One region of the Streptomyces endophyticus genome, then DNA from elsewhere that is predicted to be linked to it. Evidence: riboswitches for the same ligand, from Rfam matches in the RefSeq annotation. Region 1 holds a riboswitch; each other region holds the start of a gene.
The links. A riboswitch is a leader RNA that binds a small molecule or an ion and turns the genes downstream of it on or off. The one in region 1 is predicted to bind cyclic di-AMP.
Positions count from the first base shown of each region.

Region 2: linked by a shared signal. The riboswitch ahead of OKJ99_RS19405 (M23 family metallopeptidase) and the one ahead of OKJ99_RS26025 (transglycosylase family protein) in region 1 are both predicted to bind cyclic di-AMP.
Region 3: linked by a shared signal. The riboswitch ahead of OKJ99_RS37180 (M23 family metallopeptidase) and the one ahead of OKJ99_RS26025 (transglycosylase family protein) in region 1 are both predicted to bind cyclic di-AMP.

Region 1 covers NZ_JAOZYC010000139.1:45,401-49,038, reverse strand. Annotated here, with positions in the region: gene OKJ99_RS26035 (recombinase family protein) at 1-62, shown strand, start outside; gene OKJ99_RS26030 (transglycosylase family protein) at 302-1,348, shown strand; cyclic di-AMP (ydaO/yuaA leader) riboswitch at 1,529-1,687, shown strand; gene OKJ99_RS26025 (transglycosylase family protein) at 1,692-2,411, shown strand; gene eno (phosphopyruvate hydratase) at 2,889-3,638, shown strand, end outside.
Region 2 covers NZ_JAOZYC010000122.1:193,480-197,117, forward strand. Annotated here, with positions in the region: gene OKJ99_RS19395 (TetR/AcrR family transcriptional regulator) at 1-238, shown strand, start outside; gene OKJ99_RS19400 (SGNH/GDSL hydrolase family protein) at 281-1,108, opposite strand; gene OKJ99_RS19405 (M23 family metallopeptidase) at 1,281-2,063, opposite strand; cyclic di-AMP (ydaO/yuaA leader) riboswitch at 2,067-2,237, opposite strand; gene OKJ99_RS19410 (tyrosine-protein phosphatase) at 2,621-3,418, shown strand; gene OKJ99_RS19415 (ABC transporter permease) at 3,599-3,638, opposite strand, start outside.
Region 3 covers NZ_JAOZYC010000184.1:179,595-183,232, forward strand. Annotated here, with positions in the region: gene OKJ99_RS37170 (HPr family phosphocarrier protein) at 1-55, shown strand, start outside; gene OKJ99_RS37175 (GntR family transcriptional regulator) at 237-923, opposite strand; gene OKJ99_RS37180 (M23 family metallopeptidase) at 1,146-1,946, opposite strand; cyclic di-AMP (ydaO/yuaA leader) riboswitch at 1,960-2,122, opposite strand; gene OKJ99_RS37185 (M16 family metallopeptidase) at 2,314-3,638, opposite strand, start outside.

The DNA of each region.
Region 1 (3,638 bases):
GCGTCGGTGAGGGCGGTACGGATTCCTCCGGTATGCGGGTCGGTGGTGGGGCGGCCGCCTGAAAGCGGGTGGCCTGGATTGCCGCGAACTGTGTGGATTCGTCGCACAGTTCGCGGGGTGCAGAACATTCCGGAACTGACGGACCGTCAACAATGTGACTTTCACGTGATCTACGCTGCATCGACTTGTGACAGGAGTTCGAGTGCCGCTACGTTCACGGATCATCGCGACACATGCACAACCCGCACCACTTGCACCACCCGTCGCGCGTAGCAGCATCAGTCTCGCGAAAGGCAACCGCATGCTCTCCGGGAACGGTCGACACCGTCGCCCCCGTCAGGCCCCTGCTCTCGTCGTCGCCGCCGGAGTCGCCGGCAGCGCCATCGCGATCCCGCTGTTCGCCGCGAGCGGCGCGAGCGCCGCGACCACGCAGGCGTGGGACAAGCTCGCCGAGTGCGAGAGCGGTGGGCAGTGGAGCCTGGACGCCGGTAACGGCTACTACGGCGGTCTCCAGTTCACGCAGGAGAGATGGGAGCAGTACGGAGGGCTCGACTACGCCCCGCGTGCCGACCAGGCCAGCCGCTCGCAGCAGATATCCGTCGCCGAGAAGGTCCTCGACGCCAAGGGCGTGAGCGCCTGGCCGATGTGCTCGCTCACGTCGGGTCTTACCAACGACGACGACTCGGCGAACGTCGACCCGGGTGTGTCCGCGTCGCCGCAGCCTTCCGAGTCGTCGTCCGACACCGATGCCGGCGACAAGGCGGACGAGGGTGTCGACGAGAGCGCCGACAACACCGGCTCCACGGACGCGACGGATTCGGCGGATTCGGCGAACCCGGAGGACTCGACGGATTCCGCGGATTCGGGAGACAAGGGTCACGACGACCCCGAGGGCTCCGACCCGTCGGACGCCCCCTCGGCGGGCGAGTCGGGCGATACCTCCGGTAACCAGGGCGAGGACTCTCCGAGCCCGTCAAGTGACAAGTCCCACGCGCCTTCTGACGACGCCGCCTCCGAGACGGCCTCGCCGTCCGCCTCCCCCTCCGGTGAGGCCCCGGACGACGCCACGTCCGGCCGTCACCGCGGCGATCGCGCCGCCGACGACGACGGTGGCGGCTCCGACTCCCGTACGGGAGAGGGCCGTCACGCCTCGCGCGACGACAAGCGCGCCGGCGACACGTACGAGGTCCACGCCGGCGACAGCCTCTGGGGCATCGCGAAGGCCCAGGACGTGCACGGCGGATGGGACGCGCTCTATGAGCGGAACAAGGAGACGGTCGGTACCGACCCAGACCTCATCCTTCCTGGTCAGAGCCTGGATCTTGGGGACGGATCGGACAAAAGGTAGCGGGAGTTCGGGCCGGTTCGAGGGGCTTTGTCCGATGTCGAGCGAGTGAGACATGGGTCTCAAAGCCCCTGATCGACTTTGAAATCGGACGGATCGACCGCTTACGTTCGTGACCGCTCGCTTCAGCGGGCCCCGATGGACGTCACGCCGAATCCTGCCAACGTCCGTACGGGAACAGTCGACGCGTAAGCGCCGTAGGCAGGAGCGGGGGACCCAGGTAAGCCGCCTTTCCGGGAGACCGGACGGGCTTGGGGTTAAGCAGCGCACAAGGATGCGTCTGCCGGGCACTCACTGGTCCGAACCCGACAGCTCACCTCGCAGGCGTCGGTGAGGAGATATCTCCATGCTGTTTTCCGGCAAGAACAAGCACCGCCGCCCGTCCAAGGCCGTTCGCGTCGCCACGCTCGGCGGAGTCGCCGCTGCCGCCGTCGCCGTGCCGCTGATGGGTGCCACGTCCGCCTCCGCCGCGACCACGTCCGAGTGGGACCAGGTCGCGCAGTGCGAGTCCGGTGGCAACTGGTCCACCAACACCGGCAACGGTTTCTACGGTGGCCTGCAGTTCTCGTCCTCCACCTGGTCCGCCTACGGCGGCGACCAGTACGCCTCCACCGCCGACCAGGCCTCCAAGGCGCAGCAGATAGCCGTCGGCGAGAAGGTTCTCGCCTCGCAGGGCAGCGGTGCCTGGCCGAACTGCGGCTCCGGCCTGTCCTCCACCCCGAACGAGGGTGGCGCGGACGACTCGTCCTCGCAGCAGCAGGACACCCAGCAGCGTGCGGACCGCTCCGAGCAGCGCGAGCAGCCGCAGCAGCAGGAGGCCCCGAAGCAGGAGGCCCCCAAGCAGGAGGCTCCGAAGCAGGAGGCTCCGAAGCAGGACACCGTCACCACCCCGACCGGTAACAAGGTCGAGAAGGGCGACGGCGAGTACAAGGTCGAGTCCGGTGACACCCTCAGCAAGATCGCCGAGGCGCACGACACGACCTGGCAGCAGCTGTTCGAGAAGAACAAGGACATCGTCAAGGACGCCAACCTGATCTACCCGGGTCAGCAGCTGCACCTCAGCTAAGCGTCCGGTCCGCGCAGGACCGACCCAGGCACGGGCTCGGCATCGGCGGACGCCGAGCCCCGCCTCCGGGCCCTTCTGACGGATCCTGCCGGAGTCGCGTGGTCTGGCACGCGCATCTGCTGCGTTGTCGTTGGTTGCCGACGCTCCGCGTCGTCGCCCTCCTCCGCCTTGCAGCTGCACGTACCAGACCCCGCTCGCGGAGCCGACCGGACACGGCACTCCGAGTCCGGCCTGATCCGTCAGAAGGGCCCGCCCCCCGTCCCCACGGGCCGCTCACTTCGGCGACCTCCTTTCCGGCACAGCCGGGACGGAGGTCGCTGTTTTTGTTCCGTTAAGGAACATTTCGCTCAGGGCGTTGTCCACGAGGCGGGCGTTCGGATGGCCGATGCCCGCGAGCCGGTTACGCTCAGGGGTGCGGGCCCACGTATCCAAGCAGCCGCCCGCATAGCCTGCGTCACATCCCAGAAGGAGATGCTCGTGCCGTCCATCGACGTCGTCGTAGCCCGGGAAATCCTGGACTCCCGAGGCAACCCCACGGTCGAGGTCGAGGTCGGCCTCGACGACGGGAGCACCGGCCGCGCGGCCGTCCCGTCGGGTGCCTCCACCGGTGCCTTCGAGGCCATCGAACTCCGCGACGGTGACCCGAACCGTTACCAGGGCAAGGGCGTCGAGAAGGCCGTCCTCGCCGTCATCGAGCAGATCGGCCCGGAGCTCGTCGGTTACGACGCCACCGAGCAGCGCCTGATCGACCAGGCGATGTTCGACCTGGACGCGACCGACAACAAGGGCTCGCTCGGCGCCAACGCGATCCTCGGCGTCTCGCTCGCCGTGGCCCACGCCGCCTCCGAGGCCTCCGACCTGCCGCTGTTCCGCTACCTCGGTGGCCCGAACGCGCACCTGCTGCCGGTCCCGATGATGAACATCCTGAACGGTGGGTCCCACGCGGACTCCAACGTGGACATCCAGGAGTTCATGATCGCCCCGATCGGCGCGGAGTCCTTCTCCGAGGCCCTGCGCTGGGGCGCCGAGGTCTACCACACGCTGAAGAAGGTCCTGAAGAGCAAGGGCCTGGCCACCGGCCTGGGCGACGAGGGCGGCTTCGCCCCGAACCTGGGCTCGAACCGTGAGGCCCTCGACCTGATCCTCGAGGCCATCAAGGAGGCCGGTTACGTTCCCGGCCAGCAGATCGCCCTCGCGCTCGACGTCGCCGCCTCCGAGTTCTACAAG
Region 2 (3,638 bases), on a different contig from region 1:
CGCGGAGGTGATCGCCGAGGGCGTGGCGGCGGGCGAGTTCACCTGCCCCGACCCGATGGGGGCGGCGCTGCGGCTCACGGCGCTGCTGGACGGGCTCGCCGTGCAGCTGACGGCGTACAGCGACGGGCGCGCCAGGCCGGCCGCGGTGTCGCGGGCCCGTATGCAGGAGTGGGTGGATGAGGCGCTCGCCCGCGAACTGGGGCTCGAGCGCGCCGAGTTGACCGGAACGGGGCGCTGACGGAAGGCCGTCAGCGCCGCCGTACCGCCGAGGATCACCGCGTCAGGACGCCGCCTCCAGGTGCGCCTTCACCGCGTGCGGGTCCACGAAGCCCTTCGCCTGCACCCGGTCGCCGGAGGACTCGCCGCGAAGGCGGCGCCCGATCCACGGCACCAGGAACTCCCGCGCCCAGTGGATGTCGTCGCGCCGCACCTCGAACGTGCCACGCGGCGGCAGCAGCGGCCAGGCCTGCTCGGGGTCGGCCGGCACGTCGATGCCCAGCGCCTGGCCGGCGCGCAGCGCCACCCGCGTGTGCCCCTCGGGCGAGAGGTGGAGGCGGTCCTCGTCCCAGGCCCTGCGGTCCTGGATGGACCTGAGGGACCACAGGTCGAGCATCAGGCACCCGTGGCGGTCGGCGATCGCCCGCACATGCATGTTGTACGTGGCGATCTTGCCGCGCAGGTGCTTGAGCACGGCCACGTCCCGGGTGTCGAAGCCGGTGGCCACCATGACGGTGCCGGCCGCGTCGGCGAGCTTGACGACGGCCTTCTCGAAGCGTTCGGCCACGTCGTCCGGGTCGGTGCCGGGGCGGATGATGTCGTTGCCGCCGGCGACCAGGGTCACCAGGTCGGGGGCGAGCTCGACCGCCTTGGGGACCTGGTCCGCGACGACCTGGTCGAGCAGCTTGCCGCGCACGGCCAGGTTCGCGTACCTGAAGGTGTCCTCGGGGACACGGTCGTCCAGGAGGACGGCGAGCCGGTCGGCCCAGCCCGCGAACTTTCCGTCGGGGCCGGGGTCGCCGACTCCTTCGGTGAAGCTGTCTCCCACGGCCGCGTAGGACCGGATCGCGCCGTTGAGTGAATCCGTGAGTGCTCTCGATTCGTGTGCCACCCACGTAGTTTCGCTCGCGAAAAGTGACCTACGCCATCGTAGGTAGGGGTTGACGCCTGGTGAGATACCCCACTCGCGATCTCGGGAATAACTGGGGGAACGCGATTCGGCGCCCGGAGGGATTCCCTCCGGGCGCCGAATGGAGCGGGTCGACGAGCCGCTACGACACGTCTCAGGCGTTCACGCCGTGCTCGCTCAGGTAGGCGATCGGGTCGACATCCGAGCCGTAGTCGGCGGTCGTGCGGACCTCGAAGTGCAGGTGCGGGCCGGTGACGTTGCCGGTCGCGCCGGACTTGGCGATCTCCTGGCCGGCCGTCACGGTGTCGCCCTGGGCGACGCCGATCGAGGACAGGTGGCCGTACTGGGAGAAGTGGCCGTCGGCGTGCTCGATGACGACCTCGTTGCCGTACGCGCCGCCCGAGCCGGTCGAGACGACGGTGCCCTCGGCGATGGACTTCACGGAGGTGCCGGTCGGGATCGAGAAGTCGGCACCGGTGTGGCTGCCGCTGGACCACATGGATCCGGAGTTGCCGTAGTCCGTGCCCTTGGCGCCGTCGACCGGCGCCGCGTAGTCGCCGGAGGCGGTCGTCTTGGCGCTCGCCTGCGCGGTGGCGGCCGCGGCCTCGGAGCCGGAGTCGCTGTCGGCCGCGCCGCCGACGGCGAGCTTGACGCCGATCTTGAGGTGGTCCGCGTTGGAGCCGACGGCGTCCTTGTTGTCCTCGTACAGCTTCTTCCAGCCGCCGCCGACGTCCTGCGCCTTGGCGATCTTCGAGAGCGTGTCACCGGCCTTGACGGTGTACGTCGTGGTGTCGGCGGTAGCGCCGGACGTCGCGGCCTGCGCGCCGGAGGCGCCCATCAGCGGCAGCGCGAGCGCGGCTCCACCGGCGGAGGCGACGGCGGCGACACGGGCGATGCGCTGGGAGGTCGAAAGACGGTGCTTTCCCTTTGCGGGCATGCTGATTTTCCTCTCCGTCGCCTACGAGGTGAGCTGTCGGGTTCGGGCTGGAGATGCCCGGCCGCGCCCGGGGTGCGGGCACGGCTTCACCCCTAGCCACTTCGGGAAATCCCTCCGCGGCGTACTGCGTGTGGGTCCCCCGCTCCTGCCGTGACGGGTAGTCGAAAGGAATCCGGGCGGCGGCAGGACTAGGCGTTCCGACCGGATTGATTGGTGACCGTAGGCGAACGGCAATGGCGGCGACAAACCCCGAATTCATCTACGGGGGCAATTCCTTGGGTTTCTGAGGCTTCCCTGTGTAACCCTGCGTCGACATTCTTCGCTTTACCAACGCCATACTTTCGGGGATTACTGGGGAGGCAATCCGGGCCGCCCGGCACGCAGCGTCACGAACATGAAGCCGGTCACGCACACGCCCACAAGCCCCTCCGATTCATGCACAGTTGACACAGAACGGTGCGAATCGGACAGATGGTTGCCTGTGGAACCGATGTCGTATCGTCAGGAGCGCGCCCGCCGGCGACCCAACGCCGGTGCACCGATTGGGAGGAGCCCCTGTGACGCAGCACGCACCGTCCACCGAGCCCGAGCTGACCGGAGTGCGCAACTTCCGGGACGTCGGCGGCCTGCCCACCGTGGACGGCCGGCGCGTGCGCCAGGGCGTACTGTTCCGCAGCGGTCACCTAGCCCACGCCACGGCCGAGGACTCGACCTTCCTCTCCTCCCTCGGCCTGCACACGGTCTTCGACTTCCGCAACTCCGCGGACCAGAAGCTGGAAGGCGCGGACGTCGAACTGCCTGGCGTGCGCAACCTGAACCTGCCGCTCAACGACCCCGCCGACGGCGCCGAATTCTGGACCATGGTCCGCGACGGCAACATCGACCAGCTGCGCCAGATCCTCTCCGAGGGCCGCGCGGCGAACCGGCTCGTCGACTCCTACCGCACCATGATCAAGGAGCGCACCGCCGAGCACAGCCGCGTGCTGCACTCCCTCGCCGAGGACAGCCTCCCCGCGCTGATGCACTGCGCGGCGGGCAAGGACCGCGCGGGTCTGTCGATCGCGGTGACGCTGCTCGCGGTGGGCGTGGAGCGCGACGCCATCGAGGCGGACTACCTCAAGTCCAACGAGAAGCACCGCCGCTACAACGTGCGCCGCACCGCCACCGCGAAGGACGCCTACTCCCCCGAGATCATGGAGCTGCTCAGCCCGCTCTTCGACGCCCGCATCGAGTACCTCAACGCGGGCCTCGAGACCATCGACGAGCACTGGGGCAGCACGGACCGCTACCTCGAAGAGGGCCTGAAGGTCACCGCGGCGACGCGCGAGCGACTGCGCGAGCGCCTCCTCGACTAGGGCCCTTCTGACGGATCTTGCCGGAGTCGCGGGGTCTGGCACGCGCCTGCACCGCCCATTGACGCCGTCCGCGTCCAGCCTGACCCGTCAGAAGGGCCCTAGCGTCCGCCCGAGCGCTTCCTCGGCCGAGGCCCGGCAGCACCTGACGCCCGGCAGCACCGCCTCGGCCGAGGCCCGACGTCACCCCTCTCTGTCGCGAAGTGCCGCGCGGGCAGGGAGG
Region 3 (3,638 bases), on a different contig from region 1:
CCGTCTGGCGAAGCTGGTCGCCGAGGGGCTCGAGGAGCTTCCCGAGACCGTCTGACACAAAGACAAAAGCAGTACGGCTGAGCCGCGCGTTCCCCTTCGGGACGCGCGGCTTTTTCGTTCGCCATTGCGGCACGAATTGGGCGACAGAGAAAAGCAGAAACAGGCAGCGGAAATCGGCCCGCACCTCATTCAATCCATTCGCCGAATAGTGCACTTCTTTGTATACGGCGCCGTTGTTAAACCTGGCGGCCCACCGTGTTGACTGCATGTTGCGAAGTCCTCACACGCTCGCCCGCGCGGGGGACACGCAGCCTGTGGGCGGCCGTCGCGCGCTCCGTGTGCAGGGCGGCCAGGGCGCGGGCGCGCTCCGCGTCTCCCCGCGCCACGGCGTCGACGATGGCGCCGTGCTCGGCCCACGACTCGGCCGGCCGGGCCGGGCTCTCCACGGCGTACATCCAGGCGATCTTGTGGCGGAGTTGGGTGAGCAGGGTGATCAGGCCGGGGCTGCCCGAGGCCTGGGCGAGCGTCTCGTGGAACCAGCTGCCGAGGGAGCGCAGATCCTCGCTCTGGCCCCGCCGGGAGCGCTCCTGCCCCAGCCTGACCAGGCCACGCAGGACCTTGAGGTGGGCCTCGGTGCGGCGCTGCGCGGCGCGGGCGGCGCCCATGGGTTCGAGCAGCATGCGGATCTCCAGGAGGTCGGCCGCCTCACGCTCGGTGGGTTCGGCCACGCACGCGCCCGCGTGCCTGCGCGTGACGACGAACCCCTCCGCCTCCAGGGTGCGCAGCGCCTCGCGCACGGGCACGCGCGAGACCCCGTAGCGACGTGCGAGCAGTTCCTCGGTGAGCCTGCCGCCGCGCTCGTAGACGCCGGCGACGATGTCGTCGCGGATCGCTGTGCATACCGACTGTGCGGGAATGCGCATGACTCGACCTCCGCCTCAATGCCCGCGATACGCGGCCTATTGACGCCCGGTCAAGCGCGAATGACACGCGGCCGGAACGTTTACCCGGTGACTCTATTCCACCGGACTTGAATTTCCGACGAGGGAACTGAATCCGGGGATATTTTTTGGACAGTGCGGACCCGCACACGCGAAAGCCCCGGCTCGGTGAGCCGGGGCTTTCGCGGAGTGTGACCTGGTGGGTCAGACGTTCACACCGTGCTGGCGCAGGTACGCGACGGGGTCGATGTCCGAGCCGTAGTCGGCGCCGGTGCGGGCCTCGAAGTGGAGGTGCGGGCCCGTGACGTTGCCGGTGGCCCCTGAGAGACCGATCTGCTGGCCGGGGGTGACGTCCTGGCCGACGGAGACGCCGATCGAGGACATGTGACCGTACTGGGTGTACGTACCGTCGTTCATCTTGATCACGACGTTGTTGCCGTACGCGCCGCCCCAGCCGGCCTCGACGACGGTGCCCCTGCCGACCGCGTGCACCGAAGTGCCGCTGGACGCGTGGAAGTCGATGCCGGTGTGGCTGCCGGAGGACCACAGGCCGCTGCCGGCCTGGTAGGCGGTGGAGACGTAGGAGCCGGAGATCGGCGACACGAAGCTGTTCAGGCGCTTGCGCTCGGCCTCGCGGGCGGCGCGCTCCTTGGCCTCGCGCTCCTTCTCGGCCTTCTCGGCGGCGCGCTTCTTGGCCTCCGCCTCGGCCTTGCGCTTGGCCTCCTCGGCCTTCTTCTTGGCCTCTGCCTCGGCCTTCGCCTGGGCGGCGGCCTTCTGCTGCGCCGTGGCCTGCGCGTCGATCTTCTCGGCCAGCGAGTCGCCGATCGCCACGGCCTGCGTGAGGCCGTCGTGCGGGGCTATCGCGGTGTCGGCGGCGAGGGCGGGGGCGGCGAGGCCACCCACCACGCCCGTCGTGGTGATTGCGGCGACGCCCGCGACCTGAGCGGTGGTACGCGTCAGGCGGCTGGGACGGCGGTGCTTCCCGGTGGCACGGGTGAACCCCATGAAGTGGCTGGTCCTTTCCTTCCTTCTCGCCTACCGGGTTAGCTGACGGGTTCGGAGCAGGAAGGTCTCCTACAGGCCCCCTCCCCTGACGGGAAGAGCGCCCGATTCACCCCAGGGACTTCGGTGGGTCCCCGGCTCCCCTGGCTCGCACCACGGGGACTCGGCGATGACTGTCCGGTGTCGCGGGCGCGACGTACGTCTGGCGAACAGCCGGAGGGAACGCTAAGCGGGGCGTCTTTGAATCAACAAACGGAACCCGACTTTTGTAGTGCACGCCACAGGGCAGACAGGTAACCTCTACGCCAATTCGGACATTTGTGATCGTGTAGTGATTGAAGGTGATCGTGGCGTGTCTCGGGAGACGAACTCAGCCCGCGACCACCGTGACTTCGCCGATGCCGAGCGCCTTGACCGGCTCCTCGATCTGCGCGGCGTCGCCCACCAGGATCGTCACCAGACGGTCCGCGGGGAACGCGCTCACGACGGCGGCCGTGGCCTCCACGGTGCCCGTGGCGGCCAGCTGCCGGTACACCTGCGCCTGGAAGTCGTCCGGCAGGTGCTGCTCGACCTGGTCGGCGAGGGTGCTCGCGACGGCCGCGGCGGTCTCGAACTTCAGCGGGGCCACACCCACCAAGTTCTGTACGGCGGTGTCCCGTTCGGCATCCGTGAGCCCCTCGGCCGCCAGCGTGCGCAGGACCTTCCACAGGTCGTCGAGCGCGGGTCCGGTGTTCGGAGTGTCCACCGAGCCGCTGATGGCGAGCATCGCGGCACCGCTGCCGTCGGGCGCAGAGCGCAGCACCTGGGCGAAGGACCGCACTCCGTAGGTGTAGCCCTTCTCCTCGCGCAGGACGCGGTCCAGGCGTGACGTGAGGGTGCCGCCCAGGCAGTACGTGCCGAGGACCTGCGCGGCCCACACACGGTCGTGCTTGTCCGGTCCGACCCGGCCCAGGAGCAACTGCGTCTGCACGGCGCCCGGGCGGTCCACGATGACCACGCGACCGGTGTCGTCGGCGACGACCGGCGGCACGGGGCGCGGCTCGGCACCGCCGCCGGTCCAGGCGCCGAGCGTGTCGGCGAGGAGGGCGTCCAGGTCGATGCCCGTCAGGTCACCCACGACGACGGCCGTGGCGGTGGCGGGGCGTACATGCCGGTCGTAGAAGGCACGCACGGCCGCCGCGTCGATGGCCGAGACGGTCTCCTCGGTGCCCTGGCGCGGACGCGACACGCGCGCGTCGGCCGGGAAGAGCTGCTTGGAGAGCTCCTTGGCGGCGCGCCGGGCCGGATTGGCGCTCTCGTGCGGGATCTCGTCCAGGCGGTTGCGGACGAGGCGCTCGATCTCGCTGTCGTCGAAGGCCGGGGCGCGCAGGGCGTCGGCCAGCAGGGCGAGACCCTTGGAGAGGCGGGAGGCCGGCACTTCGAGGGAGGCACGGACGCCGGGGTGGTCGGCATGCGCGTCCATCGTGGCGCCGCAGCGCTCCAGCTCAGCGGCGAACTCCTCGGCGGAGTGCTTGTCGGTGCCTTCGTTGAAGGCCCGCGCCATGATCGTCGCGACGCCGTCGAGACCCTTCGGTTCGGCGTCCAGCGGCGCGTCCAGGTGCACCTCCACGGCGACCACCTGCTGACCGGGCCGGTGGCAGCGCAGCATCGTCAGGCCGTTGGGGAGCACGCCGCGCTCCGGGGCCGGGAACGCCC